Regions from separate parts of the Halomonas terrestris genome, predicted to be linked through region 2. Evidence: predicted binding sites of a transcription regulator. Region 2 holds the regulator's gene; the other holds the start of a gene.
The links. Region 2 encodes PhoB, which activates phosphate uptake and scavenging genes when phosphate is short. Its sites were predicted from a motif close to TGTCATANNNNTGTCANA; they were not measured.

Region 1 (8,142 bases), on a different contig from region 2:
TGCCGGCCGCGGGTCGCCCCCACCTGCACCGCCAGGTGATCCGGGCGCTCAAGCCCGGCGGCGTGCTGATCCTCGAGGCCTACACCCCGGACCAGGTGCCCCGCGACACCGGCGGACCGGACACCCCGGACCGCACCCCCACCGCTGCCGAGCTGAACCGGGCCTTCGCCGAACTCGAGATCGAGCTCAGCCGCGAGTGCGAGCGCGAGGTGGTGGAGGGCCGCGGCCACACCGGCCCGGGCGCCGTGGTGCAGTTCATCGCCCGCAAACGCTGAGAACAAGGAACCCCAACATGACGCTCCTTTCCCGACTCCAGGCCCTCGGCTCGCCCGCCATCGGCCTGGGCTGCATGAACCTCTCCCACGGCTACGGCCAGCCGGTGCCCGAGGCCGAGACGCTGAAGGCCCTCGATGCCGCCTTCGACATGGGCTACCGCCACTTCGACACCGCCACCCTCTACGGCGCCACCGCCAACGAGCGGCTGGTGGGCAAGGCCCTGGCGGGCCAGCGCGACGAGATCCTGCTGGCCAGCAAGTGCGGCATGGCCTTCGACCCCGAACTCGGCCGCAAGGTGATCGACGGGCGACCCGAGACGCTCCGGCAGCAGTGCGAGGCGAGCCTCGCGCGCCTGCAGACCGACCATATCGACCTTTACTACCTGCACCGCTGGGACCGGACGGTGCCCATCGAGGAGAGCGTGGGCGCGCTGGCCCGGCTGGTGGCGGAGGGCAAGATCGGCGCCATCGGGCTCTCCGAGGTCTCCGCGGCCACCCTGCGCCGCGCCCGCACCGAGCACCCCATCGCCGCGGTGCAGTCGGAATACTCGCTGTGGACCCGCAACCCGGAGATCGCGGTGCTCGAGGCGTGCCGCGAGGCGGACACCGCCTTCGTGGCCTTCAGCCCCCTGGGCCGGGGCTTCCTGGCCGGGGCGATCCAGGCCGACACCCCGCTGGCGGAGGGCGACGTGCGGCGCGGCATGCCGCGCTTCAGTGCCGAGAACCTGCCCCGCAACCTGGCGCAGCTGGCCGAGCTCCAGGCCGTGGCGAAGGAACTCGAGGTCACCAGCGGCCAGCTGGCGCTGGCCTGGCTGCGGGCCAAGGGCGACGACATCCTGCCGATCCCCGGCACCCGCTCGGCGGCCCACATGGGCGAGAACCTGGGCGCCGACGGCCTGCGCCTGGCGCCGGCCACCGTGGCCCGGCTGGACGCCATGCTGACCCCGGACCGGGTGGCGGGCGAGCGCTACGGCGAGGCCCTGCAGAAGGAAATCGATACCGAGGCGTTTGGTTGATCGAAAAACGCCCCCGCGTCGGCTCCAGGCGCCAGGGGCGGGGGCATGCGGGCGGGGCCTCGCCGCGCGGGCCGGGCGGGTCGGTGGCCCCGTGTCAGTTATGGTCGACCAGCCCCGACTCACCGGCCATGCCGGCACAGTGGGCACAGCAGAAGATCGTGTCGCCGTGCTGGACGCCGTGCCCGACCACCCGGCAGCCGCACTGCACGCATGTCGGCGCCAGCTTGTGGATGGCGCATTCGAAGGAGTCGAAATCGAAGTTTTCACCACCCTTGCTGACCGTGAAAGTGTTTTCGTACTGATTGCCGCAAGTGGCACAGGTACCCATGACACACCTCCTGCATTCAACGCGTGAACTATCACCAGAGTCGCCTGCCCCGATCGCGCACAGGGGGCGGCGTGTCCGCCCCGTAGCGATGCGTCCTCGGGCCAGGCAGCAGGCAGGGCGATGTCCGATGCAGCGGCCTCCCCTGCTCACCCTCAAGCCTAGTGGACACCCGGCCAGGCAGCGATCCCCTTCGAGGGCTGGCGTGCCGTAACGTGCCTGCCCGCCGTTCCTCGGGATCGCCGGGCCCCGCAGGGAGCTCCCTCACAGCACTGCCGCCACCTCCTCGAACGCCAGCCGCGGTGCCCGGGGGCGGTTCGCCTGCGGGTCGGCGACCCCGAGGTTGGCCAGGAAATTGGCCCGCCAGCGGCCGTCGGGGAAGAATTCGGCGTCGACCGCCGCGGCGTCGAAGCCGCTCATCGGCCCCACGTCCAGGCCCAGGGCGCGGGCGGCGAGGATCAGGTAGGCCCCCTGCAGGGTGGCGTTGCGCCAGGCGGTCTCGCTGGCCTTCTCCGGGTTGGCGGCGAAGCGCTCGCGGGCATTGGGCGAGTGGGGGTACTGGGTCGGCAGGTGCTCGTAGAAGCGGGTGTCGGTGGCCACGATCACCGTCGCGGGGGCCTGATGGCTCTTGTCGCGGTTGCCTTCGGAGAGCGCCGGCAGCAATCGGGACTTGGCCTCGTCACTGGTGATGAAGAGATAGCGTGCGGGCTGGCAGTTCATCGAGGTGGGGCCCCACTTGAGCAGGTCGTGGAGCCGACGCCAGGTGGCCGGGTCCACGGCTTCATCGAGGAAGCCGTGGGCGGTGTGCGCCTCTCGAAAGAGGGTATCGAGGGCGTGGTCGTCGAGGGACGGGCGCATGAAATCCTCCTCGTGGCTGCGCCCCTCGACTCTACGACATCGACCGTGAACGGTCACGGCCACCGCCGGCTCACAGCGCCTCGTCGCCCTCCAGCGGGAAGTCCAGGTCCTCCAGCCGCCCGGTCACGGCGGTGGCGATATTGGCCAGGTGGGACGCCACACGCTTGTAGTGGCGCGCCAGCAGGGAGTAGGCCACGGCCTCGTGGAACGCGATCTGCCCCTCCTCGCGCAGCAGCGCCTCGATGAGAGCGTCGCAGTCACGGCGAACGTCCCGCGTCGCGGTCAGCACCCGCTGGGCCTGCTCCTCGTCGGAGTCCCGGGTGGCCTCGATCAGCTTGCCGAACAGGCCACCCAGCTGCTCGGCCATGCCGTCCAGCGGCTCCTGGTAGCGGGGCACATGGAAGCCTTCGGTGTAGAAGGCGCCTACCTCGAACACGTTCTTGCAGTAGTCGCCGATCCGCTCGGCGTCCTTGCCGACGCTCATCAGCGCCAGGCAGATGGCGACATCGTGACCGGGGTTGACGGTGAGGTGGCGCAGCACCTTGCGCCGGATGGAGCGCTCCAGCTCGTTGATGGCCTGGTCGCGGTCGTAGAGCGGCTGGCGCACGTCTTCCGCCGGCACCGTGCTGTTGAGCACCTCGTTGGCACGGGCGAACATCCAGGCGCCGTGCTCCAGCATCAGGGTCAGGTCCTCGAACGCCTGGTCGAGGGTCTTCTCGGAGGTCAGGGCGCTGTAGAGCTGTCGAAACATGGGGGAACCTCCCGGTTGGCCGCGCTCAGCGCAGGCTCATGAACAGTTCGGTGACGGTAATGCCGACCAGCGGCACCACCAGGAATACGCCGATCAGGAAGAGGAAGGCGTAACGGATCTGCTGGCCGGCCAGGCGGCCGTACCAGGTGGCGATACGCAGCGGAATGACGCGCAACGGCCACCAGATGGCGGTACCGGTCAGGTTGAAGATGACATGGAAGAGCGCCACCGTCATCGCCGCGGCGACGGGGTTGGCGGTGGCGGCCAGCACGCTGGTCACGGTGGTGCCCAGGTTGGCCCCCATCATGAACGGAAGCACCCGGCGCAGGCGCACCACCCCGGCCCCGGCCAGGGGCACCATCAGGCTGCTGGTGATGGAGCTGGACTGCACCAGCACGGTGGAGACCACCCCTACGCCATAGGCGCGTGCATCGGTGCGAAAGAAGTAGGTGCGGAACAGGCCGTCCATGTGGCGCAGCAGGGCGCCGCGAAGGTTCTGCACCATGAACACCAGCGCCGTGAACATCAGCAGCAGGCCGAGGCCCGCCATGAAGAGCCCCGCGGCCGCGACGCTGGGCATCAGGGCGGTACCCAGCCAGTCGGCGGCGTCGACGATGGGCGCGGTGATCACCTTGACGGGGCTGCTGGGCTTGGCGACTTCCTCCAGGCCGATGAGGTCGGCCAGCCAGCCGGCCAGGCGGGTGAAGAGGCCGTGCCCGCCCTCGTGGAAGATGCCGGTGAGCCACTCGATGGGGAAGACCACCAGCACGGTGAGGATATTGAAGAAGTCGTGCATCATCGCCGCGGTGAAGGAGCGGCGGAAGTTGCGCTTGATGCGCACGTTGGCCAGGGCCACGATCACCCCGGTCACCGCGGTGCCGATATTGGCGCCCATGATGGCGAACACCGCGGTGCCCAGGGTCATCTCGCCGCTGGCCACCAGGGTGACGATCAGCGCCGAGGTGAACGAGGAGCTCTGCACCACCATGGTGACCAGCACGCCGGCCATCAGGGCGATGAAGGGGTTCGCGCCGTAGGCGAAGGCGCGGGTCAGCAGGTCGCTGTCGCTACCGAAGGTGCCCAGGCCGGAGCCCAGCACATTGAGGGCGGCCAGGAAGAGGTAGAGGCACAGGCCGGCATAGAGACCACGCAACCAGGCGGGCGTCTCATGGCGTGGCTGCCGGGCGAGCGCCCGGTCGTCGGGGGAAGGGGAGAGCTCGGTTCTCGACATAAGAAGCCTGTTGGGTGGCGGCACGGTCGTTGTGACAGTTGCATGACGGTTTCATGTCAGTGCGCGCACGGTAACGCCCGAACATGACAATCTGGTTACAGGGCAGCGACTCTCCACGATACCGGTGGCTTACGGCTCACGGAAGGTGGCCGATGCCTCGTGCCGCCCGGGCAGCCTCGCGGTGCTACCCTTGGAGAATCCTGCCCGCCACCCGGAGACCGCCATGTCCCCCACTCGCCTGCTTGCCTGCCTGCTGGCCCTGCTGCTGAGCCTGCCCGCCGCCTCGACCCTGGCCCAGACACCCGAGCAGGAGTGGCAGGCCTACGAGGACGCCCTGGCCAGGGGCGAGCGTCATGCCAACCTCTGGCAGGCGGGCTGGACCGGGGTCTATGCCACCAGCCTGGCGGTGAACGCCTGGCAGGCCAGCGAGGCGAGCGACCGCGACGACCGCTACGACGCCCGGGTCGGGGTGGTGAAGTCCGCCCTGGCGCTGGGCGGCATGTTCCTGGACCGCCAGCCGCACCCCCGGGCCCATCGGGAGCTGCGTGACGGCGGGAGCGATATCGAGAGCGCCCGCCGGCTGCTCCGGGCCGTGGCCGAGGAGGAGCGCCGACGGCGCAGCCTGGAGGCCCGCCTCGGCTCACTGGCGGTGAACACCGCGGCGGGGCTGCTGATCGCCGTGGGCGATGGCCGCGAGCGCGACGGGGCGATCAACTTCGCCACCGGCATGCTGGTCAGCGAGCTGCAGTTGCAGACCCAGCCGCGCCAGGCCACGGCGGCGGTGAACCGTTTCCAGCCGGCGCGGGTGTCGATCGGTGATATCCACCTCGAGGGCGAATACGCCTTCCTGGTGGGGCCCAATCAGCTGGGGCTGGCGCTGCGCTACTGAGCCGGCCGGTACGGATCGCATCGTGAGGCGCTGGATGGCGAATGAAATGTTATGATATAACATGTCTTATACTGCCCTCGGGATACGCCGATGCTCGATACCCTGCTGTGGTGGCTCGCCTCGCCGCTGGACTATGGCTTCATGCGGCGCGCCCTGGCCGCCTCCATCGCCCTGTCGCTGACCGCTCCCGTCATCGGCGTGCTGCTGACCCTGCGCGGCCTGAGCCTGATGGGCGAGGCGCTGTCGCATGCGATTCTTCCCGGCGTGGCCGTGAGTTTCCTGCTGGCGGGCTTCTCGCTGCCGCTGATGATGCTCGGCGGCCTCGCCGCCGGCCTGGTCACGGTCGCCGTGGCCGGCGGCATCTCCACCCTCAGCGGGCTGCGAGAGGACGCCGCCATGGCCAGCCTGTTCCTGGTCGCCATGGCGGCCGGGGTGATGGTGATGTCGCTGTCGGGGTCGCCGCTGGATCTCGGCCATGTCCTGTTCGGTTCGATCCTGGCCGTGGATACTCCCACCCTGATGCTGGTGGCCCTGGCCGGCAGTGCCGTGCTGGTCACCGTGGCCATTGCCTTCCGGGCCCTGGTGGTGGAGTGCCTCGACCCGACCTTCCTCACTCTGCAGGGCCGGCACGCAGGATGGTTTCATGCCCTGTTCATGGGCCTGGTGGTATCGACCCTGGTGGTCGGCTTCCAGACCCTGGGCACCCTGATGGCCGCCGGGCTGATGCTCCTGCCGGCGGCCGCGGCCCGCTACTGGAGCCGACGGCTCGAGGGCATGATCGCCGTTGCCGTGGGCATGGCACTGGCATCCAGCGTGATCGGCCTGCTGGGCTCCTATCACCTGGAACTGCCCACCGGCCCCTGTATCATCCTGCTGGCCGGCATGGGCTACCTGGCCTCGCTGCTGGCCGGCTCCCGGGGCGGGCTGCTGCAGCGCCGGGAGCCGGCACGCCTGCCTGCCGACGCCACCCTTCCACGACACCGGGGCCGTCCATGACGCCCGTGGCGATCCAGGGCGTCAGGAAACGCGGGAGGTTGCGCTCACCGCGACGAAACGAGTGGCGGGAGGGCGATTTCGGGGCTGCGATCCCGCCTCGCGTTTGTTATGTTATATCTTAATCTCGATACCCGGAGTCGTCGTGTCATGGCACACCGCTCGCACACCCATCGGCACCGCCCCGAGGGGCCCTGTCATTTCTCCCTGATGTCGCTGTCCGCCACGCGCCGGCTGCTGCTGGTGACGGTACCGCTCGCCCTGCTGTGGCTGACGGTGTCCTGGGCGGCGGGCTGGTGGTCCTGATGTCGCCGGCGGCCCCGACCCGACTGCGGCTGCACGACCTGCAGCTGGCCCAGGGCAACCGTACCGTGCTCGAACATGTGGAGGGCAGCTTCCGCGACGGTGCCATCACCGCCCTGGTGGGCGCCAACGGCACCGGCAAGAGCACCCTGATCCAGGGCATCATGGGGATGCTCAAGCCGATCACCGGCCGTGTCGAGTGCACGGTGCCCCGGGAGCGGCGCGCCTGGCTGCCGCAGCAGCTGGCCCTGGACCTGACCTTTCCCATGAGCGTGGAAGAGCTGGTGATGACCGGCAGTTGGCCCAGTCACGGGGCGCTGAAGGGTTACTGTGCGGCGCACTACCGTCGTGGCCGGGAGATCATGGCGCGGCTGGGCATCTCCCATCTGGCCCACCGGCCGCTGGGAGAGCTCTCCGGGGGCCAGCGCCAGCGGGCGCTGATCGGCCGCACGCTGATGCAGGAAGCCGAGCTGCTGCTGCTCGACGAACCCTTCGCCAACGTCGATGCCGAAACCGTCGACGTGCTGATGACCGTGCTGCGCGACATGGCCCGGGCCGGCGCCACCATCATCGTGGTGCTGCACGACATGGATCAGCTCGCCCGCCTGGCCGACGAGGTGGTACTCCTCGGCGGGGGACATGTGCAGTGGTCCTCGCCCGACGCCATCCTCCAGACCCAGGTGCCGTTCGCGGCGGCCGCCTCGCTGTCGAGCGCCACCCAGGGAGTGGGCACATGCTAGCGCTGCTCAACGAGTGGGTGATCGCTCCCTTCGACTACGGCTTCATGCGGCGCGCCCTGGTGGCCGGCCTCGCCCTCTCCCTGGCCGCCCCGCCCATGGGCGTGTTCCTGGTGCTGCGCGGCATGAGCCTGATCGGTGACGCCATGGCCCACGCCATCCTGCCGGGGGTGGCACTGGGCTTCCTGCTGGCCGGCTTCTCGTTGCCGATCATGAGCCTCGGCGGCGTGCTCTCCGGGCTGCTGGTGGCGGTGCTGGCGGGCAGCGTGTCGCAGATGACCGGCCAGCGCGAGGACGCCGCCATGGCCAGCTTCTTCCTGATCTCGCTGGCCGCGGGGGTGATGCTGGTCTCGCTGGGCGGCAGCAGCGTCGACCTCACCCATGTGCTGTTCGGCTCGATCCTCGCCGTGAACAGCACCGCCCTGATCCTGATCGCCGCCATCAGCAGCCTGATCGTGGTGACCCTGGCAAGCATCTTCCGCGCCCTGGTGGTGGAGTGCCTCGACCCGCTCTTCCTGCGCGGCCAGGGCGTGCACGGCGGCCTGGTCCACGGCATCTTCCTCGGCCTGGTGGTACTCAACCTCACCGCCGGCTTCCAGACCCTGGGCACCTTGATGGCCGTGGGCCTGATGATGCTGCCGGCCACCGCCGCACGTTTCTGGAGCAAGCGCCTGGAGGGGCTGATCGGCGTCGCCATCGGCATCGCCATGGTCGCCAGCAGCGGCGGCCTGCTGCTCTCCTACCACCTCAGCATTCCCTCCGGC
Region 2 (8,142 bases):
CCTCGATGCGCCAGCACGCCACCCCCCGTGTCGGTGGCAACGCCACCACCGGCAGCAGCGGCGTCTTGACCAGCACCGGCCAGGCGCCGTAGCTCACCGGTGTGGGCGTGCCGGCCAGGGTCCCGGCCAGGGCCTTGGCGCTGGCCTGAAGGGGCTGGACGTACATGGCATTGACCCCGTCGACGCAGGCCGCGTCCCCCAGTGCAAAGACACCGGGAGCCGAGGTGGCGAGCAGGCGGTCGGTGAGGATGCCGGCGTGGCTGACCTCGAGACCGGCCGCCTCGGCCAGCTCGGTGCGGGGCCGCAGCCCGGTGGCCACCAGCACCAGGTCGGCCTCGAGACGGCTGCCATCGCTCAAGGCCACGCCGACCCGGCTGCCTGAAGGCTCCAGTCCCGCCAGGCTGCGGCCCAGGTGCAGTGTCATCCCCGCCGCCTCGAAGGCGTCACCCAGGGCGCGTCCCAGCGGCTCGGGCAGCAGTCGCGGCAGGGGGGCGCTCTCCGGCGCCACCAGGCTCACGTCGTGCCCCCCCGCGGCGAGGTCGTTGGCGAACTCGCAACCCACCAGCCCCACGCCGATGATCGCCACCCTCGCCGGCCGGCCCAGGGCCTCCAGCGCCGCATGGAAGAGGCGGTAGTCATCCAGGTCATTGACACTGAAGACGCGGCCGGAGACCGCCTTCGGCACCCGGAAGGGCACGGCCGGCGCGGCGCCCGTGGCCAGTACCAGCTCGCTCCAGGGCAGCCGCTCGGCACCGATGGCCAGGGTGCGCGCCTCGAGGTCGATGGCCTCGACCCGGGTGTGGGTGCGCACCACGGCGCCGAGCCGGTCGGCCAGCTCCAGTGCCGAGCCTGCCGCCAGCCGCTGCGGAGGCAGGCGCTTGGCAAAGCCGGTGGAGAGCAACGGCTTCGAGTAGTCATCGCCGCTGTCGGCGGTGATCAGGGTGACGGGACGCTCGGTATCCCGGGCCCGCAGCTGGCGCAGCAGGCCGATGCCGGCCATGCCGGAGCCGATGATGGTCAGGGGAGCGCTCATGGAACTCCTCGGTCAGGGTGGGGATGACACCGCATGTTACACTACCCGCCCCTGTATCGACGCGGAGCCCGACGGTGTCCGACCTGCCACCCTGCGACACCCACGCCCCGGCGCACTGGATCCCCCTAGCCGCGGCCCGCCCCGCCATGGCGCCCGCCTGGTGGCGATGGGTCGCCTCCCGCGACTCCCTCACCGCCCGGCTGACCGATGCCGGCCACCCGCGGCCCTTCCGGGTCCGGCTGCTCGACCAGCGCATCGGCCTGCCGCGCCGCGACGAGGCGCTGGCCCTGGACCTCCCGCTGCACCGCCAGGCCTGGCTGCGCGAGGTGGCCCTGTACCTCGGCGAGCGCCCCTGGGTGGTGGCCCGGTCGGTGGCGCCGCTGGAGGAGCTGCGCGGCCAGCGCCTCGACCAGCTGGGCGAGAACTCCCTGGGCAGCTGGCTGTTCCGCCAGCCGGACCTGGAACGCGGCGACATCGAGGTGACCTCGGCCCCCGCCGGCTTCCATTCGGCCCGCGGGCCCTGGGGTCGGCGCTCGGTGTTCCGCCACGGCAGCTTCCGGGTGCTGGTGCAGGAGTGGTTCCTGGACGCCATGGCGGATGACCTCGGCCTTCCTTCGCGCTAGGCTCTGGGCCAGTCTCCGATGCCGACGGTGAGGGGCGCCGGAGACAAGCCGAAGAGGAGGTCCTACGCCAGGGATGGCGTCGGTAGCGTACAGGGAGGTATTCACAGCGCCTCCTCGCAGGCTTGTCTCCGGAACAGCCCCGTCCCTTAACACCTTCTGCTAATAAAGAAATTTTTCACGAGGACGAGATGGACCGTTCCCTGATGCACCCCAAGGGCCTGGCCCGGGTACCCGACTTCCTGCACCTGACGCGCCTGGACCGTCCCATCGGCACCTGGCTGCTGATGTGGCCCACCCTCTGGGCGCTCTGGTTCGCCGCCGAGGGCGTGCCCGGCCGCGACGTGCTGCTGATCTTCATCGCCGGGGTCTACCTGATGCGCGCCGCCGGCTGCGTGGTCAACGACTACGCCGACCGCCACTTCGACGGCCACGTCAAGCGCACCAGGAATCGCCCCCTGGCCACCGGCCGGATCAGCGAGGGAGAAGCCAAGGCGCTGTTCCTGATCCTGGTGACCGCCGCCTTCGTGCTGGTGTGGTTCACCAACCTCTTCACGGTGATGCTGTCGCTGGTGGGCGTGGTGCTAGCCTTCATCTACCCCTTCATGAAGCGCTACACCCACCTGCCACAGCTGTTCCTGGGGGCCGCCTTCTCCTGGGCGATCCCCATGGCCTTCGGCGCGGTGCTGGGCCATGTTCCGGCCGAGGCCTGGCTGCTGTTCCTGGCCAACGTGGCCTGGACGGTGGCCTATGACACCGAGTACGCCATGGTCGACCGCGACGACGACCTCAAGATCGGCATCAAGTCCACCGCCGTGCTGTTCGGCCATGCCGACCGGCTGATGATCGGGCTGCTGCAGGGGCTGACGCTCGTCCTGCTGGCCTGGGCCGGTTCCCGCCTGGCCCTGGGCGGCTTCTTCTGGCTGGGCCTGGCGACCATGGCGGCGACCTTCGTCCACCAGCAGTTCCTGATCCGCCACCGGGACCGCGACCGCTGCTTCCAGGCCTTCCTCAACAATCACTGGTCGGGCCTGGTGGTGTTCGCCGGCATTGCGCTCAGCCTCTGGCCGGCGCTGAACGGCAGCTGAGCATGGCGACGGCGGGGGAGTGTCACGGTATTGTCACAAGGAGATGATGTCATCGTCATCGACCCGACATTGACCACGAGGGCCCGGGATGACTGCCAAGACCGTTCTGATCGTCGATGACGAGGCGCCGATCCGCGAGATGATCGCGGTGGCACTGGAGATGGCCGACTATCGCGTCCTCGAGGCGGACAACGCCCTGTCCGCCCATGCCATGGTCGTCGACCACCAGCCCGACCTGCTGCTGCTCGACTGGATGATGCCCGGCACCAGTGGCATCGAGCTGGCCAGGCGACTCAAGCGTGACGAGGCCACCAGCGAGCTGCCGATCATCATGCTCACCGCCAAGGGCGAGGAGGACAACAAGATCCAGGGCCTGGAAGCCGGCGCCGACGACTACATCACCAAGCCCTTCTCGCCGCGGGAGCTGGTGGCACGCCTCAAGGCCGTGTTGCGCCGCTCCACGCCGCGGGGCATCGAGGAGCCCCTGGAGGTCGAGGGGCTGCTGCTCGACCCGGTCAGCCACCGGATAAGCGCCAACGGTCGCGCGCTGGAGATGGGGCCCACCGAATACCGCCTGCTGCAGTTCTTCATGAGCCACCCCGAGCGCGCCTATACTCGCGGTCAGCTGCTCGACCAGGTGTGGGGCGGCAATGTCTACGTCGAGGAGCGTACCGTGGATGTCCATATCCGCCGCCTGCGCAAGGCACTGGGCGACGCCCACCAGCATCTGATCCAGACCGTGCGCGGCACCGGCTACCGATTCTCCACCAAGGGCTGACGTGCGCCTCTGGAGCCGTGAACTCTGGCGCCTGGGTCTGCTCGCCGGCATCGGCACCCTGGCGGGCTGGCCCTTCTCGGCTCCCGGTCTGGGGCTGGCCACCGGCCTGGCCATCTGCCTGCTGTATCACCTGCGCCAGCTGCACGCCCTGCACGCCTGGCTGACCCAGGCGCCCCGGGCCGAACCCCCTGCCGCCAGCGGCCTGTGGGGCGAGCTGTTCGACCGCCTCTACCGCTACCAGAAGGGCCAGCGCCTCGCCCAGAGCCGCCTGCGCAGCACCCTGAAGCGCATCCAGGAATCCTCCGAGGCGATGCGCGACAGCGTGGTGATGCTCGACCACCATGGCGACCTGGAGTGGTGGAACAGCGCCGCCGAGCGGATGCTCGGCCTCCAGGCCAGCCACGATCGTGGCCAGCACGTCACCAACCTGATCCGCGACCCGCGCTTCATCGCCTACTTCGAGGCCCGCGACTACCGCGAACCGCTGACACTGCCCTCGCCCATCGACGAGCGACTGATCCTGCAGTTCCAGGTGACGCTCTACGGCGACGACGAACGGCTGCTGATGGCCCGTGACATCACCCGCCTGCACCACCTGGAGCAGATGCGCCGCGACTTCGTGGCCAACGTCTCCCACGAGTTGAGGACGCCACTGACCGTGCTGGCGGGCTACCTGGAGACCTACTCGGGGGTCGCCGAGCAGCTGCCGCCTCGCCTGGCCCGTGGCCTCGGCCAGATGCAGGAGCAGACCGCCCGGATGCAGAACCTGGTCAACGACCTGCTGCTGCTGTCGCGGCTGGAGATCGACCGGGGTGGCGATGACCATGCTCCCCTGGCCATGGACGCCCTGCTGGAGAGCGTGCGCCGCGACGCCGAGGCGCTCTCGGGCGGACGCCAGCAGGTCAGGGTCGAGATCGAGGAGGCACGGCGGCTGATCGGCAGCGAATCGGAGATCCGCAGCGCCATCTCCAACCTCGCCTACAACGCCGTGCGCTACACCCCGGAGGGGTGTCATGTCACCCTGCGCTGGAAACCCCACCCAGAGGGGGCCTGCGTGGAGGTCGAGGATGATGGCGACGGCATCGACCCGGTGCACATCCCCCGACTCACCGAACGCTTCTACCGGGTCGACAAGGGACGCAGCACCGCCAGCGGCGGCACCGGCCTGGGACTGGCCATCGTCAAGCACGTCCTGCTGCGCCATGGGGGCCACCTGGAGATCGCTTCCCAGCCCGGCCGGGGCGCCCTGTTCCGCTGCATCTATCCAACCGACCGCCTGTCGACCCCCGAGTCCATCACCTCCCCCTGACGTCTTGCGCAAGAGAGAGCTCACGTTAAGGACAGTAGGGTTTAATTTTATAAACCTGATTTCCGGGCCATGCTCTATGGAGGACAACGCCAAACGACAGAGGTGAGCACCATGGTCGAGCTGAGCCATCAGCCGTCATCCGCCCGGGACGACGCCTCCACGACGCCCCGCTCGGGGGGCGCGTCCGTCAACCGCCACTACTGGATGCCATTCAGTGCCAACCGCGACTTCCACGCCAACCCCCGGGTGATCGCCGGCGCCGAGGGTCGCTACTTCATCGATGACCAGGGACGACGGCTGTTCGATTCGCTCTCGGGTCTCTGGACCAGCGGGGCGGGGCACAACCGCATCGAGATCCAGCAGGCAGTGTCGCGCCAGCTCGGCAGCCTGGATTTCGCCCCGGGCTTCCAGGTCGCACATCCCCTGGCCTTCGCGCTGGCCGAGAAGGTGGCCAGCCTGACGCCCGCGGGGCTCGATCATGTCTTCTTCACCGACTCCGGTTCGGAGGCGGCCGATACCGCGGTGAAGATGGCCAGGGCCTACTGGCGGCTGAGGGGGCGGCCGGAGAAGACCCGCCTGATCGGCCGTGCCAAGGGCTACCACGGCGTCAACGTCGGCGGCACCAGCCTCGGCGGCATCGGCGGCAACCGCAAGCACTTCGGCCAGCTGATGGATGTCAGCCACCTGCCGCACACCCTGCAGCCACATCTCGCCTTCACCCGCGGCCAGGCCGAGAGCGGTGCCGAACTCGCCGATGCCCTGCTCGACCAGATCGCCCTGCACGATGCCTCCAACATCGCCGCGGTCATCGTCGAGCCGATGTCGGGCTCGGCCGGGGTCATCGTGCCGCCCAGGGGCTACCTCCAGAGGCTGCGCGAGATCTGCACGGCCCATGACATCCTGCTGATCTTCGACGAGGTGATCACCGCCTTCGGCCGCAGTGGCGCCACCACCGGCGCCGAGGCCTTCGGCGTGACGCCGGACATCATGAACCTGGCCAAGCAGCTGACCAACGGCGCCGTGCCCATGGGGGCGGTGGTCGCCTCCCGCGAGATCTACGACACCTTCATGCACGCCGGCGGGCCACGGCACGCCATCGAGTTCTCCCACGGCTACACCTACAGCGCCCACCCGGTGGCCTGCGCCGCGGGCCTGGCGGCACTGGAGCTGCTCGAGCGCGAGGACTTCCCTGGCCAGGTGCGCGCCATCGCCCCGGTGTTCGAGGAGAAGCTCCACGCCCTCGAGGGCCGGCCGCACGTGGTGGATATCCGCAACCACGGGCTGGCCGGGGCGGTCCAGCTGGCACCCCGGGACGGCGATCCGACGATCCGCCCGCGGGACGCCCACCTGGCACTCTGGGAGGCGGGCTTCTACGTGCGCTATGGCGGCGACACCCTGCAGTTCGGCCCGCCGTTCGGCTCGACGCCCGAAGAGCTCGAACGGCTGTTCGATGCCGTGGCCACCACGCTGGATTCGCTGGCCTAGGAGCCTGTCTGATTTGACCGATCGTCACGAGAGATTCGGATTTCGCAGTAGATCGGCGTTAAGTCCGACAGGCTCCTGGCGGGAGCGGATCCCGCGGGCCCGCGTCAGTGGTGATGGTCGTCGGCGTCCCGGCTGCCCTCCCCGGCACTCTGCACCCAGACCTCCACCTCGATCTCGCCGCGCTCGGCGAACTCCAGGGTCAGGGAGAAGCGCTCGCCCTCGCGGAGCGGAGCGACGAGGTCGAACAGCATCAGGTGGTAGCCGGCACCGGGGCGCATGGTCTGGAGGATGCCGGCGGGGACCTCGATGCGCTCGACCCGGCGCATCCGCATCACGCCATCGTCCATGGTCATGTCGTGCAGCTCGATCGTCTCGCTCGCCGGACTGCGTGCCCCGACCAGCACGGCGGGCTCACCGCCCTCCACGCGGATGTCCACATAGGCCGCGGCATGGGGCACCCCGGGGGGAGCCGGTGTGGCGAAGGGGTGGGCGATATGCACGTCATCCAGGCGGTAGTCGTGGGCCAGGGCCGTGGCGGGGAAGACCAGGCCGGCGGCGAGCAGCAGGGAAGCGAGAAGCGGCATACGGCGGTTTCCTTGTCGGCTGAAAGATGCGGGAGGCAGGAGCTCCTTCCCAGCATAGCAGCCGGCCTTCACGCCCCGCCGGCGGCCGGTACCTGGCCGCGATAGTGGCGCTCCCACATCAGCACCGCGCCGGCCACGGCGCCGGGCAGCAGGAAGAGGTTGGCCAGCGGGATCCAGGTGATCAGGGTCACCCAGCCGCCGTAGGTGAGCGTCGGCCACCAGCGCGACGAGAGCCGCCGGCGCATGTCGGCGAAGCTCACCTTGTTGTTGTCCATGGGGTAGTCCAGGTAGGTGATCGCCATCACCCAGGCCGAGAAGGCCAGCCACAGCAGCGGCGCGACCACGTTCAGCCCGGGAATCCAGCTCACCACGAAGAGCAGCGCCATGCGCGGCAGGATATAGACCAGCTTGACCATCTCGCGGCCCAGGGCATCCACGGCGGTCTTCGCCAGGCCGCGGTCGTCCAGCGGTGGCCGACCGGTGGCCACCACCTCCACCTTCGCCGCCAGGAAGCAGTAGAAGGGGGCAGCGATCAGGTGGGTCACCAGGGTGAAGGTGAAGAAGATGATCACCACCAGGCTGACCACGAAGAGCGGCCAGATCAGCCATTCGAGCCAGGCGAGCCATCCGGGCACCATGGCCATCCAGCCCTCGAGCCAGCCGCCGAAGTTGGCCAGCACGTAGCGCAGCATGGCGCCGTAGACCAGCAGGTTGACGGCGATGGGCAGGAAGACATAGCGGCGCAGGCCGCGGGTGTAGACCAGGCGGGTGCCGCGGGTCAGGGCCGTGAAGGCGTCGAGCATTTCGTCGTCTCTAGCAGGAGGTCGATAACATCCCCCGGGGCTTATCCGGCGACGGCTCCCGAAGTGTCGGACCATCGAGGAGGCGCTGTGAACCCATCCCTGGGCGCTACTTTTGCCTTCCCTGGCAAAAGACCTCCTCTTCGAGCCGTCCCCGGCGCCCCTCACCAAGGGAAAAGCCTACGCCATTGACGACGATTCGCTGACAGCGATCAACCCTTGCGAGTGATCGCCTGCTCGTCCAGGTCCTCGGGATCGGTATGGCGGATATCCAGGCCCTTGACCAGGTAGACCACGTACTCGGCCAGGTTGTTGGCGTGGTCGCCGATGCGTTCCAGGGCGCGCAGGATCCACATCAGGCTGAGGATGGGGGAGATCGAACGGGCATCCTCCATCATGAAGGTCATCAGCGAGCGCATGGCGCTGCGATACTCGTTGTCCACCT

Region 1: ACOMD9_RS11985 (Na/Pi symporter) is a predicted target of PhoB. The motif match lies at 4,487-4,504, and genes of this name have one in related genera.

The regions. Positions count from the first base shown of each region.
Region 1 is NZ_JBMHFZ010000011.1:29,887-38,028, reverse strand. It holds gene ACOMD9_RS12010 (class I SAM-dependent methyltransferase) at 1-275, shown strand, start outside; gene ACOMD9_RS12005 (aldo/keto reductase) at 293-1,291, shown strand; gene ACOMD9_RS12000 (hypothetical protein) at 1,386-1,619, opposite strand; gene ACOMD9_RS11995 (malonic semialdehyde reductase) at 1,881-2,474, opposite strand; gene ACOMD9_RS11990 (phosphate signaling complex PhoU family protein) at 2,545-3,225, opposite strand; gene ACOMD9_RS11985 (Na/Pi symporter) at 3,251-4,456, opposite strand; gene ACOMD9_RS11980 (hypothetical protein) at 4,680-5,345, shown strand; gene ACOMD9_RS11975 (metal ABC transporter permease) at 5,436-6,341, shown strand; gene ACOMD9_RS11970 (hypothetical protein) at 6,489-6,644, shown strand; gene ACOMD9_RS11965 (metal ABC transporter ATP-binding protein) at 6,644-7,381, shown strand; gene ACOMD9_RS11960 (metal ABC transporter permease) at 7,375-8,142, shown strand, end outside.
Region 2 is NZ_JBMHFZ010000001.1:191,796-199,937, reverse strand. It holds gene ACOMD9_RS00955 (FAD-dependent oxidoreductase) at 1-1,033, opposite strand, end outside; gene ACOMD9_RS00950 (chorismate--pyruvate lyase family protein) at 1,108-1,656, shown strand; gene ubiA (4-hydroxybenzoate octaprenyltransferase) at 1,845-2,741, shown strand; gene phoB (phosphate regulon transcriptional regulator PhoB) at 2,830-3,519, shown strand; gene phoR (phosphate regulon sensor histidine kinase PhoR) at 3,521-4,828, shown strand; gene aptA (omega-aminotransferase AptA) at 4,940-6,313, shown strand; gene ACOMD9_RS00925 (copper chaperone PCu(A)C) at 6,418-6,897, opposite strand; gene cysZ (sulfate transporter CysZ) at 6,966-7,700, opposite strand; gene phoU (phosphate signaling complex protein PhoU) at 7,910-8,142, opposite strand, start outside.